DNA from 3 places in the Saccharopolyspora erythraea genome. Region 3 is predicted to be linked to each of the others. Evidence: riboswitches for the same ligand, from Rfam matches in the RefSeq annotation. Region 3 holds a riboswitch; each other region holds the start of a gene.
The links. Region 3 has a riboswitch for glycine ahead of gcvT (glycine cleavage system aminomethyltransferase GcvT). Riboswitches for the same ligand answer to the same signal wherever they lie in the genome.
Positions count from the first base shown of each region.

Region 1 (5,529 bases), 2.8 Mb from region 3:
TCCCCGCGCCGAAACTGGCCCCGCTGCTGGGCTTCGGGCTCACCGCGATCGGCGTCATGGCGTGCGTCCTGCTCTTCGCCACGGGGATCTGACGATGCCGCGGGGAGCCGAGCACCATGTCCGGTGAAGGGCCGGAGGAACCTCGCGGCCCCTGGGACCCCGGCCTCCAGAACGAGCGCACGACGCTGGCCTGGCTGCGCACGATCCTGTCGTTCGCCGTCGGGCTGCTTGTGCTGCTGCGGCTCATCGCCCACAACAGCCTCGCCGCCGCCACCGCGTGCGCCGTGTTCACGCTGCCGCTCTGCGCCGGCATCGCCCTGGTCACCTGGCGCCGGCACCGCCGGACCGAACGCAGCCTGCGCGCGGAGGCCCCGCTGCCGGACGGCATCCTGCCCGCGGCGGTGGCGGTGCTGGCCGTCCTCGGCGGCTGCACGGGCCTGGTGTACGTGCTCACGACCTGAGTCGTCCACAGTGGACAAGGGCTCCGGAGGTGCAGCACCTCCGGAGCCCTGTCAGACGAACACCGCGCTCAGCATTCGATGACGTTGACGGCCAGGCCGCCCCGGGCGGTCTCCTTGTACTTGACCTTCATGTCCCGGCCGGTCTCCCGCATCGTCTTGATCACCTTGTCCAACGACACGAAATGCGCACCATCACCCCGCAGCGCCATCCGCGCCGCCGTGATCGCCTTCACCGACGCCACCGCATTGCGCTCGATGCACGGAATCTGCACCAACCCGCCGATCGGGTCACACGTCAGACCCAGGTTGTGCTCCATCGCGATCTCCGCCGCGTTCTCCACCTGCGCGGGCGTACCGCCCAGCACCTCGGCCAGGCCCGCCGCAGCCATCGAACACGCCGACCCGACCTCGCCCTGGCAGCCCACCTCGGCGCCCGAAATCGACGCGTTCTCCTTGAACAGCACCCCGATCGCGCCCGCCGCCAGCAAGAACCGCACCACACCGTCCTCATCGGCACCCGGCACGAACCGCGTGTAGTAGTGCAGCACCGCGGGCACGATCCCCGCCGCGCCGTTGGTCGGCGCCGTGACCACCCGGCCACCCGCGGCGTTCTCCTCGTTGACCGCCAGTGCGAACAGCGTGACCCACTCCATCGGATCGTCGGCCGCCGTCAGGCTCGACGCCAACGCCGCCGCCCGGCGACGCACCCGCAACCCACCCGGCAGCTCACCGGTGTTGGCGCACCCGTTGGCCACGCACTCGGCCATCACGGCCCAGATGTGCAGCAACTCCTTGCGCACCGCGTCCTCACCGCGCCACGCCAGCTCGTTGGCCAGCATGACCCCGCTGATCGACAGCCCCGACTCCGCGGTGCGCGCCAGCAACCGCTCACCCGTGGTGAACGGCCACGCGACCTCGGTGGCATCCGGCTTGATCCGGTCCGCGCCCGTGGCCTCGTCGTCCACCACGAACCCGCCACCGACCGAATAGAACACCGACGACACCAGCTCGGCACCCGAGCCGTCCCACGCGGTGAACCGCATCCCGTTCGGATGCACCGGCAACGAGCGGCGGCGATGCATCACCAGATCACGATCCACCGAGAACGCGATCTCGCGCGCCCCGTCCAACCGCAACCGGCCCGTCTCACCGATCTCGGCCACCCGCGGCGCCACCGCCGCCGGGTCCACCGACTCCGGCGCATGGCCCTCCAGCCCCAGCAGCACCGCCTTCGGACTGCCATGACCATGCCCCGTGGCACCCAACGACCCGAACAACTCGGCCTTGACCCGGCACACCTCGGACAACCGTCCCGCGGCAGCCAACCGCGCAACGAACATCGCCGCCGCACGCATCGGTCCCACCGTGTGCGAGCTCGACGGTCCGATCCCCACCGAGAAAAGGTCGAAGACGCTGATCGCCATTGATCCGTCCTCCTAGCGCCGTCGTCCGGCTACTCCCCGGTCAGTTCGGCGTACTGCTCGGCGCTGAGCACCTCGCCGGTGCCTGTGGCGCGCACCTCCAGCAGCCAGCCCGCGCCGAACGGCTCGGCGTTGACCTGGGCAGGATCGTCCACCACGGACTCGTTGATCGCCACGACCTCGCCGGTGACCGGCGCGTAGAGGTCGCTGACCGACTTGGTCGACTCCAGCTCACCGCACGTCTGGCCGGCCTCGATCTGCTCGCCGACCGCGGGAAGCTGCACGTAGACGATGTCGCCGAGCGCCTCGGCGGCGTAGGGGGTGATGCCGATGCGGACCACGTCGTCGCGGTCCTCGATCCACTCGTGCTCGCGGGTGTAGCGCAGGTTGGCGGGAAGGGACATGCGGGAGGCTCCGTCGCTGTCGAGGGCATGGCGATGCCCGGGATGGTGTGCCTCCCCCTCTGTTGCGGAACCTGAGAGCTTCACCGCGCCGTCGCGGCTTGCACCGTGGGTGCGGCGTCGGAACGCACGCTTTCCAGAGTCGCCTCGCCCGGACGGTCATGGGTGCCTGAGAGTTTGCGGGGAGTCTTGCTCCTTCGGCGCCCTGTTCTGCTGCTCGCGCGGCAGCGCAGGGGCTCTCCCGCCCGGGGTCTGCGGCCGGTATGCGGTTGTGGGTGTACCGACACGAACCATAAACGGAGCTGCCGAGCTGTCAATGGCTCCCCCACGGCCGGGCGCCCCGCGTGCGCGGCCGACCACCCGCCGGCGAGCGTGTTTAGGCTGGGAAGACGCTGGGGCCCCAACGAGGAGGCTGGTGATGCTGGACATCCGGGCGGTGATCGAGCGGGTCGGGCCGACGCTGTTGCGAACCGTGATCCTGCCCGGTTCCACCGACTGCGTCGGCGACGTCGTGATCGCCGAACCCGACCAGCCGCTGACGGTCGCCGAAGGAGACCTGGTGCTCGGCGTGGCCGTGGGCGACCGCGACGCGGCCGTGCGCCTGACGCGCGAGTGCGGCGCGCAGGGTGCGGCCGCGGTCCTGCTCAAGCCGCCTCTTTGCGGGGACCCGGCCGTCCTCACCACCGCGGAGGACACCGGGCTCGCGCTGGTGGAGGTGCGGCCGGGCACGGCGTGGGCGCAGCTGGTGTGGCTGATCCGGGCCGCGCTGGCGGGCACGGCGGTGGAGGACACCGACACCCGAAGCCCCGGTCTGGGCGACCTGTTCAAGCTGGCCGACGCCGTGGCCGACGTGGTCGACGCCCCGGTGACCATCGAGGACGCGCACTCCCAGGTGCTGGCGTACTCGGCGCGCCAGGACCTGACCGACCCGGCCCGGGTGTCGACGATCATGGGCCGCAAGCAGCCCGACGACGTGCTCGCCAAGTTCCGCGCGCGCGGCACGTTCCGGCAGCTCAGCAAGGGCAGTTCGGCGATCTTCGTGCCCGGTCAGCAGGACGGCACGCTGCCCAGGCTGGTGGTGCCGATCCGGATGGGCGGCGAGCTGCTGGGGTCGATGTGGGCGGTGGTGCCCGGCGAGGTCTCCGTGGAGCGCTCGACGGCCTTCGCCGACACCGCCCCGCTGGTCGCGCTGCAACTGCTGCGCTGGCGGGCCGTCGCCGACGCGGAGCGGCAGCGCTCGGCCGACCAGGTGCGCCAGCTGCTGGAGGGCGGCGACCGCTGGCGGGTCGCCGCGAGCGAGCTGGGGGTCTCGCACGACCCGCACCGGGTGGCCGCGATCGAGGTCAGCACGTCGGCCGAGGAGGCTGAGGGGCACCGGCTGGCGATGTGGGAGTGGATCACCCGCGGCGTCGGTCGCAGGCCGCTGGTGACCGAGGTCGGCAACGTCCTCTACGCGCTCGTGCCCGACCGGCCGGGGGCTGGCGGCTGGCCGGTGCTGCGCGACGCGCTGACCGCGGCCGAAGGCCAGGCGAAACCGCTGGTGGCGGTGGGTACGGCGGTCGGCGTCGCGGACCTGCACCGGTCGCGGTCGGAGGCCGACGAGCTGCTCGCCCTGCTGCGCGCGGGGCAGGTGCCCGACCGGCTCGCGGTGTACGAGGACCTCTGGCACCTGCTGGTGCTCAACCGGATGGCGGGCACCGCCACCGACGCCGGGGTCGGCTCGCTGGGGCCGCTGCCGTTGTTGCGGGAGCACGACCGCTCGCAGGGCACCGAGTACCTGAACACGCTGCACGCCTGGCTGCGCCACCCCGGCGACCCGCGCACGGCCAGCCACGACCTGCGCGTGCACCCGAACACCTTCCGGTACCGGATGAAGCGGATCACCCAGCTCGTCGACGTCGACCTCGACGACCCCGACGTCCGGTCCGCCCTGCTCGTGCAGCTCCTCGCCGCGCGGTGGGCCCGCCAGCGCTAGCCACCCGCACGGGTGAAACCGGGGCGACGTCGTCCCGAACCCGCCCTCCATCGGCGAAGGAGCACCGCGCACTCGCGGTGCGAGCACGGACCGCGCATCCCGCACGAACCGTGATCGGCGGCAGGGCGCTGCGGAGCACCGTTGTGCCCGCGGCACAAACCCACCTGGGCAATCTCATCTGCGCGGAATGATGCGAGCCCGGCGACGGCGGCGGATCGTGATGCGCAACAGACCGAGAAAGGATTGCGCCGTGAAGATCGCAGTTCCGCGCGAGATCAAGAACAACGAGTACCGGGTCGCGATCACGCCGGCCGGCGTGCACGAATTCACCAGCCGCGGCCACGAGGTCTTCGTCGAGGCGCAGGCGGGTGCCGGGTCGTCCATCCCCGACGAGGACTACCTCGCCGCAGGCGCGAAGGTCCTGCCGACCGCCGACGAGGTGTGGGCCGAGGGCCAGCTCGTCCTCAAGGTCAAGGAGCCCATCGCCGAGGAGTACCCGCGGCTGCGCCGCGACCAGGTGCTGTTCACCTACCTGCACCTGGCGGCTTCCTCGGAGCTGACCGAGGCCATGCTCGCCTCCGGCGTCACCGGCATCGCCTACGAGACCGTGCAGAGCGGCAACGGCAGCCTGCCGCTGCTGGCGCCGATGAGCGAGGTCGCCGGGCGGCTGGCGCCGCAGATGGGCGCCTACGCGCTGATGCGCCCGAGCGGCGGCCGCGGCGTCCTGCCGGGCGGTGTGCCGGGTGTGCACCCGGCCCGCGTCGTGGTGATCGGCGGCGGTGTCGCCGGCCTGAACGCGGCCAGCGTCGCGCTGGGCATGGGTGCCGACGTGGAGCTGCTCGACACCAACGTCGACAAGCTGCGCGAGATCGACCGCGACTTCCGCGGCCAGATCCGCACCGTGGCGTCCAACCGCTACACGGTCGAGCAGGCCGTCCGCGCCGCCGATCTGGTGATCGGCGCGGTGCTGATCCCGGGTGCGAAGGCCCCGAAGCTGGTCTCCAACCACCTGGTCTCGGAGATGAAGCCGGGCAGCGTGCTGGTGGACATCGCCATCGACCAGGGCGGCTGCTTCGCCGACTCGCGTCCCACGACGCACGACGACCCGACCTACCGCGTGCACGACTCGGTCTTCTACTGCGTGGCGAACATGCCGGGCGCGGTCCCGAACACCTCGACGCACGCGCTGACCAACGTGACGCTGCCGTACGCGCTGCGCATCGCCGACAACGGGTGGCAGAACGCCTGCCGCGCGGACCAGGCGCTGGCGC
Region 1 is NZ_CP054839.1:7,147,625-7,153,153, forward strand. Features, by position in the region: gene HUO13_RS31945 (YidH family protein) at 1-92, shown strand, start outside; gene HUO13_RS31950 (YidH family protein) at 117-461, shown strand; gene HUO13_RS31955 (L-serine ammonia-lyase) at 530-1,885, opposite strand; gene gcvH (glycine cleavage system protein GcvH) at 1,915-2,286, opposite strand; glycine riboswitch at 2,430-2,537, opposite strand; gene HUO13_RS31965 (PucR family transcriptional regulator) at 2,702-4,258, shown strand; gene ald (alanine dehydrogenase) at 4,509-5,529, shown strand, end outside.
Region 1: another riboswitch for glycine. It lies ahead of gcvH (glycine cleavage system protein GcvH); the one in region 3 lies ahead of gcvT (glycine cleavage system aminomethyltransferase GcvT).

Region 2 (5,529 bases), 2.7 Mb from region 3:
TCCGGCTGGCAGACCCGGCCGCGCTCGACCAGCTGCTCGACGAGAACGCCTACCAGCAGCTGACCGACCAGGACTGATCGTCGATCTCGGCGGTGTCCTCGGCCTTTGTCGGGACTCGCGCGCAACTCGCCGTTGACGACACGGTACGTTGGAAGACACTTCGCACGATCTATCCGCGTAGAGGAGAGCTCAGGTGAGCCACAACAGCGGCTCCGGCGACGTTCCGCCGGAGCAGTCACCGGAGACCACCTCGGTCTTCAGGCCCTTCCTCTCGGAGCCGGAAAGCACCGAGAGCGCGCCCGCGGAGCAGCCTGCCGCGTCCGGGGTCGACGCGCTGCCCGCGGGGGCCGCCCTGCTGGTGGTCAAGCGCGGCCCGAACGCGGGTTCGCGATTCCTGCTCGACCGGGACACCACCAGCGCCGGACGCCATCCGGACAGCGACATCTTCCTGGACGACGTCACGGTCTCGCGGCGGCACGCCGAGTTCCGCCGGGAGGGCAACGACTTCGTGGTCGTCGACGTGGGCAGCCTCAACGGCACCTACGTCAACCGCGAGCCGGTGGACACCTCGGTGCTCGCCAACGGCGACGAGGTGCAGATCGGGAAGTTCCGGTTGGTCTTTTTGACCGGCCCGATCGACGGGGGACAAGGCCGCTAGGCGGCATGAGGAGCGGGCATCGGGGCGGCGCCGAGCAACCGGCGCCGCCCCGGTCGTTCGCGGTACTGCGCGCACCCGCGCGGCGACCCGGCCGGAACCGCCCGCGGATGCACCGGGACCCCAGGCGAATCACGTGTTTGCAGTTGAGTTTCGGGGTCTTCCGACCGCCCCTACGGGACCGGTCGGCGGTGTATCGTGCTGAGTGTTGCTCAATGGTGAGCTCAGGTATCGGTTCTCGGCCTGCCGAGCGCGCCAGGCCGCGGAAAACGGTGGCTGATCGACAGCCGAGGGATGGGCGTGTCCGCCGTATCGCGGGTAGCGTCGGAGACGCCGGTGCGAGATCCTCGACGAGGACGTCACGCCCCGGCGCGCTGGAGGAGGCGATTTGACGATGAGCAGCGAGATGCGCGTCGTCGGCGTGCGAGTGGAACTACCAGCCAACCAGCCGATCCTGTTGCTGCGCGAGACCGAGGGCGAGCGCTACCTGCCGATCTGGATCGGCTCGGTGGAGGCGACCGCAATCGCGTTGGAGCAGCAGGGCGTGCGCCCCGCCAGACCCCTGACCCACGACCTGCTCAAGGACGTCATCGGGGCGCTGGGGCGGGACCTGGAGCAGGTCCGCATCACCGACCTGCAGGAGGGCACGTTCTACGCGGAGCTCGTCTTCGACGGTGACGTGCGGGTCTCGGCCAGGCCGAGCGACTCGGTCGCGCTGGCGCTGCGGGTGGGTGTGCCGATCCACGCCGACGAGTCGGTGCTGGACGAGGCCGGGCTGATCATCCCGGACGAACAGGAGGACGAGGTCGAGAAGTTCCGGGAGTTCCTGGACTCGGTCTCGCCGGAGGACTTCCGCGGCGCCGACACCTGAGCCGGCGCCCGTTGCGGGCTTGGACGGGCCCCCGGCGCGCGGTCGCGCCGGGGGCCTCGTCGTCTCCCCGCGCGTCGCGTTGACCTCCCCCCTGGGCGGGCTTACCGTCGAAGACACGCGAATTGCCCGCTTGTGATTCCCGTGCGACCTGCTCGTGCGGCGGCGGGCGTTCGCAGCCCTGAGTCACGCACGGTCCAGGGCCTTGGCGGTCGGTCGGCATCATGCCGGACGAGGGGAGGCAGGCGTGGTCGAGGAGGCACCCAACCGGGATGCTGCCGCGGAGCAGGGTGAGCTGTTCCCGGACGCCTCGGTACCGGACGAGCTCGTCGGCTACCGCGGCCCCGCAGCCTGCCAGATCGCGGGCATCACCTACCGCCAGCTCGACTACTGGGCGCGCACCAAGCTGGTGGGGCCGTCCATAAGAGGTGCGGCGGGCTCGGGCTCCCAGCGGCTGTACTCGTTCAAGGACATCCTGGTGCTCAAGGTGGTCAAGCGACTGCTGGACACCGGTGTTTCGCTGCACAACATCCGCGTCGCCGTGGACCACCTCCGCCACCGGGGCGTGCAGGACCTCGCCAGGATCACGCTGTTCAGCGACGGCACGACCGTCTACGAGTGCACCTCCGCCGAGGAGGTGGTCGACCTGCTGCAGGGCGGCCAGGGGGTTTTCGGCATCGCCGTCAGCGGCGCGATGCGCGAAATCAGCGGAACCATCCACGAGTTCCCCGCGGAGCGCGCCGACGGTGTGGAGGTCACCGCATCCGTGACCGACGAGCTGGCGCGCCGCCGCCGGGACCGCCAGACCGGCTGACACCCGGCTGAGCCGGATGGGCCGGATGGATGCGGTGCGTGGCCGGCCGGGCGCGGTGCGAGGGTCCTCCCGCGCCTCCAGATCAGGTAGGCTACGCGGCATCGCAGACCCCGCGCGGGAGAGTCCGCGCCGGTCAGAGCACCGGTGCGGCGCCGAAGGAGCAACCACTCCCCGACAACCTCTCAGGCCAACCGGACCGCGCGGGCGAGATACCTCTGGAAAGCGGGTCGTCACGGCAGTGGTGACCCCGCCGACGGTGCAAGCCCGGTGCGATCCGGGTGAAGCTCTCAGGCGTTCGCGCAGCGGACATTGACAGAGGGGGAGGGCAGCACCCGCCGTGCTGCCGAGCCCTGTGTCCGCCGCGAAAAATCGAGGTTTGGCGATGACCGACGTGACCCATGACCGCATCCCGCTCGCCGCACTGGAGCACGGCACCCCGTTCGCCGACCGCCACGTGGGTCCCGCTCCCGCCGAGCTGGCCCGCATGCTGGACGTGATCGGGGTCGGCTCGCTGGAGGAGCTGGGCCAGAGCGCGGTCCCGGAGGGCATCCGCGAGCGCGACCTGCACCTGGCGCTGCCCGAGCCCGCGACCGAGGCGCAGGCCCTGGCCGAGCTGCGTGAGCTGGCCGGGCGGTGCCGCCCGCATGCCGAGATGATCGGCCTGGGCTACTACGGCACCGTGACCCCGCCGGTGATCCTGCGCAACGTGCTGGAGAGCCCCGCCTGGTACACCGCCTACACCCCGTACCAGCCGGAGATCTCGCAGGGGCGCCTGGAGGCGCTGCTGAACTTCCAGACGATGGTCGCCGACCTGACCGGTGTGCCGGTGGCCAACGCCTCGATGCTGGACGAGGCGACCGCGGCCGCCGAGGGCATGACCCTGGTCCGGAGGGCCGGGCGGTCGAAGTCGCCGCGGTTCGTCGTCGACGCCGACACCATGCCCCAGACGCTGGAGGTGCTGCGCACCCGCGCCGAGCCGCTGGGCATCGAGGTCGTGGTGGCCGACCTGTCCGAGGGAGCCTCCGGCCTGCCCGAGGGTGAGTTCTTCGGCGCCCTGCTGGCCTACCCGGGCGCCTCCGGCGCGCTGCGCGACCAGGAGGCGGTCGTCGCCGAGGTCCACGAGCGCGGGGCGATGGCGGTGGTGTCCGCCGACCTGCTCGCGCTGACGCTGCTACGCGCGCCCGGTGAGATCGGCGCGGACGTCGTCGTCGGCACCACCCAGCGCTTCGGCGTGCCGATGGGCTTCGGCGGCCCGCACGCCGGCTACATGGCGGTCCGCAAGGGCATCGAGCGCCAGCTGCCGGGCCGGCTGGTGGGCGTCAGCGTCGACAGCGACGGCAACCAGGCCTACCGGCTGGCGCTGCAGACCCGCGAGCAGCACATCCGCCGCGAGAAGGCCACCAGCAACATCTGCACCGCGCAGGTCCTGCTGGCGGTCGTGGCGTCGATGTACGCGGTGTACCACGGTCCGGCCGGGTTGAAGGCGATCGCGACCAGGGCGCACCGGATGGCCGCCGTGCTGGCCGAGCGGCTGCGCCGCGGCGGCGTCGAGGTCGTGCACCGGGAGTTTTTCGACACGCTCGTCGCTCGAGTGCCCGGCAAGGCCGACGACGTCGTGTCCGCCGCCCGCCGGGAGGGCGTGAACCTGCGCCGCGTGGACGGCGACCACGTCGGCGTGAGCTGCGACGAGACCACCACCCGCGCCCGGCTGGCCACGGTGTGGAAGGCGTTCGGGCTCCCCGAGCAGCCCGATGTCGAGGAGCTCGACGCCGAGACCCCGGACGCGCTGCCCACCGGTCTCCTGCGCACCTCGGAGTACCTCACGCACCCGGTGTTCCACACCCACCGCTCGGAGACCTCCCTGCTGCGCTACCTGCGCGAGCTCTCGGACAAGGACGTCGCGCTGGACCGCAGCATGATCCCGCTGGGCTCGTGCACGATGAAGCTCAACGCGACCGCCGAGATGGAGTCGATCACCTGGCCGGAGTTCTCCGGGCTGCACCCGTTCGCGCCCGCGCAGGACGCCGAGGGGCTGCTCAGGATCGTCTCCGACCTGGAGGGCTGGCTGGCCGAGATCACCGGCTACGACGCGGTGAGCCTGCAGCCCAACGCCGGCAGCCAGGGCGAGTTCGCCGGTCTGCTCGCCATCCGCGCCTACCACCACAGCCGTGGTGAGGCCGAGCGGGACGTCTGCCTCATCCCGGCCAGCGCGCACGGCACCAACGCCGCGAGCGCCATCATGGCCGGTCTGCGCGTCGTCGTGGTGCGCTGCGACGACCAGGGCAACATCGAGATGGACCACCTGCGCGAGGTCGTCGAGGAGCACAAGGACGACCTTGCCGCGATCATGATCACCTACCCGTCCACGCACGGCGTCTACGAGGACACCGTGCAGCAGGTCTGCGGGCTGGTGCACGACGCGGGCGGGCAGGTCTACGTCGACGGCGCGAACCTCAACGCGCTGATCGGCCTGGCCCGGATGGGCAAGTTCGGCTCCGACGTCTCGCACCTGAACCTGCACAAGACCTTCTGCATCCCGCACGGCGGCGGCGGGCCGGGCGTCGGCCCGATCGGTGTCCGCGCGCACCTGGCGCCGTTCCTGCCGAACCACCCGCTCCAGCCCGCGGCGGGCCCCTCGACCGGGGTGGGACCGATCAGCGCGGCGCCGTGGGGCAGCGCGTCGATCCTGCCGATCTCGTGGGCCTACGTGCGGATGATGGGTTCCGACGGCCTGCGCAGGGCGACGCTGACCGCCGTCGCGGCCGCCAACTACGTCGCCCGCAGGCTCGACGAGTACTTCCCGGTGCTCTACACCGGTTCGGGCGGCTTCGTGGCCCACGAGTGCATCCTGGACCTGCGGCCCATCACCAAGTCCAGCGGTATCACGGTGGACGACGTCGCCAAGAGGCTGGCCGACTACGGCCTGCACGCCCCGACGATGTCGTTCCCGGTCGCGGGCACGCTGATGGTGGAGCCCACCGAGAGCGAGAACCTGGCCGAGCTCGACCGCTTCTGCGAGGCGATGATCGCCATCCGCGCCGAGATCGACAAGGTCACGGCGGGGCAGTGGCCCGCCGACGACAACCCGCTGGTCAACGCCCCGCACACGGCCGCGTCGCTGGTCGGGGAGTGGAAGCACGCCTACGGCCGGGACGTGGCGGCCTACCCGCTGGGCACCCGTGTGGCGAAGGT
Region 2 is NZ_CP054839.1:4,402,227-4,407,755, forward strand. Features, by position in the region: gene gcvH (glycine cleavage system protein GcvH) at 1-77, shown strand, start outside; gene garA (glycogen accumulation regulator GarA) at 194-658, shown strand; gene HUO13_RS19725 (bifunctional nuclease family protein) at 1,050-1,526, shown strand; gene HUO13_RS19730 (MerR family transcriptional regulator) at 1,771-2,337, shown strand; glycine riboswitch at 2,443-2,546, shown strand; gene gcvP (aminomethyl-transferring glycine dehydrogenase) at 2,720-5,529, shown strand, end outside.
Region 2: another riboswitch for glycine. It lies ahead of gcvP (aminomethyl-transferring glycine dehydrogenase); the one in region 3 lies ahead of gcvT (glycine cleavage system aminomethyltransferase GcvT).

Region 3 (5,529 bases):
GATCATGTTGATGTGCCGGGTACTCAGATCCTTCCGGTACTCCTCGGCCACTGGCTCCGACATTGAAACGAACTCCTTCGAACCGAGCTTCTCGTGGAAGCCGTTGCTGTTCTCCAGCGCGGTCGGTGCGGCGCGCGGGCGGTTCACCGGCACGCGGCACGTCCCGGGACGCGCCGGGCTTGCGGAGATATTGGGCTATCGCGCTGGGGCCCGCAAGGGAGGAATGCGTTTTCGGGTAAGCCTTTTTCGAAATGTGGCCGAAAGGGGGACGCCACTGTGGACGGCACGAAGCCGCATTTCGTCCGGAATCGGACGGAATGCGGCTTCGTGTGGTCGTGCGTTTACAGGTTGGGGTAGAGGGGGAAGCCGGCGGCCAGCGCCTCGACCCGGGCGCGCAGCTTGGCGCTGGTGGCCTCGTCGAACTCCGGCGAGAGTGCTTCGGCGATGATGTCGGCGACCTCGGTGAACTCGGTCTTGCCGAAGCCGCGGGTGGCCAGTGCCGGGGTGCCGATGCGCAGGCCGGAGGTCACCATCGGCGGGCGCGGGTCGTTGGGCACGGCGTTGCGGTTGACCGTGATCCCGATCTCGTGCAGCCGGTCCTCGGCCTGCTTGCCGTCCAGCTCGGAGTCCCGCAGGTCCACCAGCACCAGGTGCACGTCGGTGCCACCGGAGACCAGCCGGACCCCGGCCTTGGCCGCGTCGTCGGCCAGCAGCCGCTCGGCCAGGATCTTCGCGCCTTCCAGGGTGCGCCGCTGCCGGTCGCGGAACTCCTCACCGGCGGCGAGCTTGAACAGCACCGCCTTGCCCGCGATCACGTGCTCCAGCGGACCGCCCTGCTGGCCGGGGAACACCGCCGAGTTGAACTTCTTGGTGAACTCCTCGTCGCCGGACAGGATGACCCCGCCGCGCGGGCCGCCGAGGGTCTTGTGCGTGGTGGTGGTGACCACGTGCGCGTGCGGCACCGGGTTCGGGTGCAGCCCCGCGGCCACCAGCCCGGCGAAGTGGGCCATGTCGACCATCAGGTAGGCCCCGACCTCGTCGGCGATCTCGCGGAACCGTGCGAAGTCCAGCTGACGCGGGTAGGCCGACCAGCCCGCGATGATCATCCGCGGCTGGTGCTCGCGGGCCAGCCGGGCGACCTCGTCCATGTCGACGCGGTGGTCGTCGTCGCGGACGTGGTAGGGCACCACGTTGTAGAGCTTGCCGGAGAAGTTGATCCGCATCCCGTGCGTGAGGTGCCCGCCGTGGGCCAGGTCCAGGCCCATGATCGTGTCACCGGGCTTGAGCAGCGCGAACATCGCCGCGGCGTTGGCCTGCGCACCCGAGTGCGGCTGCACGTTGGCGAACGAGGCGCCGAACAGCTCCTTGACCCGGTCGATGGCCAGCTGCTCGACGACATCGACGTGCTCGCAGCCACCGTAGTAGCGCTTGCCCGGATACCCCTCGGCGTACTTGTTGGTCAGAACCGACCCCTGCGCCTGCAACACCGCCTGCGGCGCGAAGTTCTCCGAAGCGATCATCTCCAGCGTCGTCTGCTGACGACCCAGCTCGGCACCCACCGCCGCAGCCACCTCGGGGTCCACGACGGAGAGCTCGCTGTTGAACTGTCCGGGTGTCGACATGTTTTGCCTCCTGTTGGATCTCGGCTTCGGTGGCTGGTCAGGCGTTGCGGCGGTAGAAGGGCAGTGCGACGACCTCTACCGGGACGGCCGTGCCGCGGATGTCGACCTGCAGGGCGGTGCCGGGCTCGGCGTGCTCCCGGTCGACGTAGGCCATCGCGATCGGGTGGCCCAGGGTCGGGGAGGGCGCGCCGCTGGTGACGACGCCGATCTCGGCTCCGCCGGCGTCGAGCACCCGGTAGCCGTGGCGGGGGGAGCGGCGCTGGTCGCACCGCAGGCCGACCAGGGTCCGCTCGGTGGGCTTCTCGGCGGCCGCGGCCAGCGGCGCCTTGCCCACGAAGTCGCCGGGCTTGTCGAGCTTGACGACCCGGCCGAGGTTGGCGTGGAACGGCGTCAGCTCCGCCGACAGCTCGTTGCCGTACAGCGGCATGCCCGCCTCAAGCCGCAGCGTGTCGCGGCAGGACAGCCCGGCCGGGCGCAGCCCGTGCTCGGCGCCGGAGTCGGCCAGCGCCTGCCACACGGCGGGGGCGTCGTCGGGGGAGGTGAACAGCTCGAAGCCGTCCTCGCCGGTGTAGCCGGTGCGGGCGAGCATGACGTCCGCGCCCGCGACCTCGCTGCGGTAGCCGGCGTAGTACTTGACCGTGCTCAGGTCCGTGCTGGTCAGCGGCGCGAGGATGTCCACCGCCTTCGGGCCCTGCACGGCGATGAGCGCGTAGTCGTCGGAGACGTCCTCGTGGCTCGCCTCGAACCGGGCGACCCGCTCGGCCAGCTCGGCCGAGACCACCGCGGCGTTGGCGGCGTTGGCCACCACCAGGTATTCCTGCTCGCCCAGCCGGTAGACGATCAGGTCGTCGAGGACGCCGCCCTCGGCGTTGCAGATCATGGTGTAGCGGGCCCGGCCGACGGTGATGGCCGACGCGTTGGCCACCAGCGCGTAGTCCAGGGCCTCTGGCGCCTGCGGACCGCTGATGCGGATTTCGCCCATGTGGGTCAGGTCGAACAGGCCGGCGGCGGTGCGCACCGCGTTGTGCTCGGCCGCGTCGCCCGAGTAGCGCAGCGGCATCCGCCAGCCGGCGAACTCGGTGAAGGTGGCGCCGAGCGCTTCGTGGATCTCGTGCAGGGGTGTCAGCCGGGGCGACGACATGGTGCGGAACTCCTCCTGGTGGGCGCCGGTCGGCAGTCGAGTGCCGGGCCGCTCACTTCGGCCTCAACCTTATCCGGGCCCGCTCGACTGCGACCCGCGCGGGCATGCGCTGGTCGGCGGTCTCCCCGGAGTCATTGGCCTGAGAGTTTCACCGCGCCGGAACGCGCGGCTTGCACCTTGGGCGAGAGGCGCTCGCGCGCCCCTGCTTTTCTCCGTGTTCAGCCTGGTGCCGCGCGGTGACTGGGCCTGAGAGTTTGGCGGGGAGTATTGCTCCTTCGGCGCCTCACCCCTGGTGAGGACTCTCCCGCACGACGTCGTCGGCTGCGGTTTTCGGTTGTCGTTCTGGCCGAGGACGCTACGTAGACGGGGTGTCCCAGTCAACCGGACGCCGGAGTGATCTCGGTGCCGGGAACGTTCTCGGCACCACCCTGACCCCGCGTCCGGCCCAGCTCTCGGACCGTCATGTGGCCCTGCTGATCGACCGCCATCTGGTCCAGCTCACGAGCCGTCTCGGCTACGCCGTCCGGCTCAGCCTTCCGTCCGGTCCCGCTCCCGCGGGCCGTCCGCGCCGACGAGGTCGTGGTACAGGCGGTGCAGCCCGTCGATGAGGGCCGCCAGGGCCAGCTCGAAGCTGTCGTTGTCGATCTCGGCGGCGTGCCCGCGCAGCAGGTGCGCGCGGTCCAGGTGCGGGAAGCGCTCGTCGTAGACCTCGGCGTCGTCGACGAACCCGGCCGAGAACGACCCCATCGCCGAGCCCACGACCAGGTACTTCGTCGACGCGCCGATCATTGTCGCGTAGCGCTGCGGCCATCCCGCCCTGGTCAGCCCGCCGTGCACGGCGTCGGCGCGGCGCAGCGCCGCCTCGCGCCGCGCGGGACCGTAGGCGATGTAGGGCACCAGGTTCGGGTGCGCGGTCAGAGCGGCGCGGTAGGAGCGGGCCCAGGTCCGGATGCCGGTCGGCCAGCCGGCCTCGAAACCGGAGACGTCGACCGAGGCGGTGACGTCGTCGGCGATCTCCTGGAGCAGCTGCTCCTTGGCGGGCACGTGGTTGTAGAGCGAGGACGCCTTGACCCCGAGCTCGTCGGCGAGCCCGCGCATCGACAGGCCCTCCAGTCCCCGCGCGTCGATGATCTCCAGCCCGGCCCGGCGGATCCGGTCGGCGGAAAGCAGGGGATTGCTGGGTCTGGGCACGGTCGGTCTCCAAGGGTCGCCTCTTGCGGCCGTCGCCGGGGCGGTCTTAGGCTGCCACAAAACTAACGTCGTTAGTTACGGCCCCGCCAGTCGGGGCGGGCGCCAGGCAGGCACCCCGTTCCCGGGAAAGGAAGCCCAGATGGTCGACTTCGCCCTCTCCGACACCGAACGCGACATCCGCGACTGGGTGCGCAACTTCGTGCAGCGGGAGCTGATGCCGCTGGAGCAGGAGGTCCTGCGTCGCGAACGCGCCGGTGAAGCGGGGCTGACCACGACCGAGCTCGGCGAGCTCCAGCAGAAGGCGAAGCAGGCCGGGTTCTGGGGCGTGCAGACGCCGGAGGAGTACGGCGGCATGGGCCTGTCGGCGGTCATGACGGCCCTGATCGAGGTCGAGCTCGGCCGCACCTTCGTGCCGTTCCGCTTCGGCGGCTACGCCGACAACATCCTCTACCACGCCAACGAGGAGCAGAAGCAGCGCTACCTGCTGCCGACCATCTCCGGCGAGCGCAAGTCCTGCTTCGCGATCACCGAGCCGGGTGCCGGGTCCGACGCCAGGAACATCCGCGCCACCGCCCACAAGGACGGCGACGAGTGGGTGATCAACGGCGAGAAGACGTTCATCACCGGCGGCATCGACGCCGACTTCGCGATGGTCTTCGCCGTCACCGACAAGGAGAAGGGCGCCGCGGGCGGGGTCACCTGCTTCCTGGTGGACCGCGACATGGGCTGGAAGTCCGAGCCGATCGCGATCATGGGCGAGCGGGAGCGCCAGCCCGCCGCGCTGGTGTTCGACGGCGTGCGGGTGCCCGACGCCAACATCCTCGGCGAGCGGGGAAAGGGCTTCGCGCTCGCGATGCAGTGGATCGGCCGGGGCCGCTACCTGCTGCCCGCGCGGGCGCTCGGCAACTGCGAGCGGCTGCTGGAGATGGGCATGGACTACGCCAGGTCCAGGGAGACCTTCGGCGAGCCGATCGCCGAGCGGCAGGCCATCCAGTGGATGATCGCCGACTCGGCGGTGGAGATCGAGGCGCTGCGCTGGCTGGTGCTGCAGGCCGCCTGGCAGGTCGACCAGGGCATGGACTCCCGGCACGCGCAGTCCATCGCCAAGCTCTACGGCGGGGTGCGGGCCAACGAGATCGTCGACCGGGTCATGCAGATCCACGGCGGCATGGGCTACACCAGGGAGCTGCCGGTCGAGCGCTGGTACCGGGACCTGCGGCTGCTGCGGATCTTCGAGGGCACCGACGAGATCCAGCGCCGCACCATCGCCCGCAACCTCCTCAAGGGCCACGCCTCGGTCAGCGGCGTGCTCGGCTGACCGCGCGCCCGCGTGGGGTGAGATGACCGGTTCGTGCCCGGGTGGGTGGATCGGTAGCGGCGTGGCGCACCCCGGTGGCGGTACCCTGGACACGACCTGATCCAGATCGCAGGAGCCGTGATGTCGCTGTTCAAGAAGGTGGCCGACTTCGCCAAGAGCCCGCAGGGGCGCCAGGCGTTGAACCGGGCCAAGAAGTACGCCTCGGACCCGAAGAACAAGCACAAGATCGACCAGGTCAAGAACAAGTTGTTCGGCGG
Region 3 is NZ_CP054839.1:1,712,944-1,718,472, reverse strand. Features, by position in the region: gene HUO13_RS07940 (amino acid permease) at 1-63, opposite strand, end outside; gene glyA (serine hydroxymethyltransferase) at 342-1,622, opposite strand; gene gcvT (glycine cleavage system aminomethyltransferase GcvT) at 1,660-2,763, opposite strand; glycine riboswitch at 2,882-2,986, opposite strand; glycine riboswitch at 2,988-3,080, opposite strand; gene HUO13_RS07925 (TetR/AcrR family transcriptional regulator) at 3,292-3,954, opposite strand; gene HUO13_RS07920 (acyl-CoA dehydrogenase family protein) at 4,094-5,272, shown strand; gene HUO13_RS07915 (hypothetical protein) at 5,393-5,529, shown strand, end outside.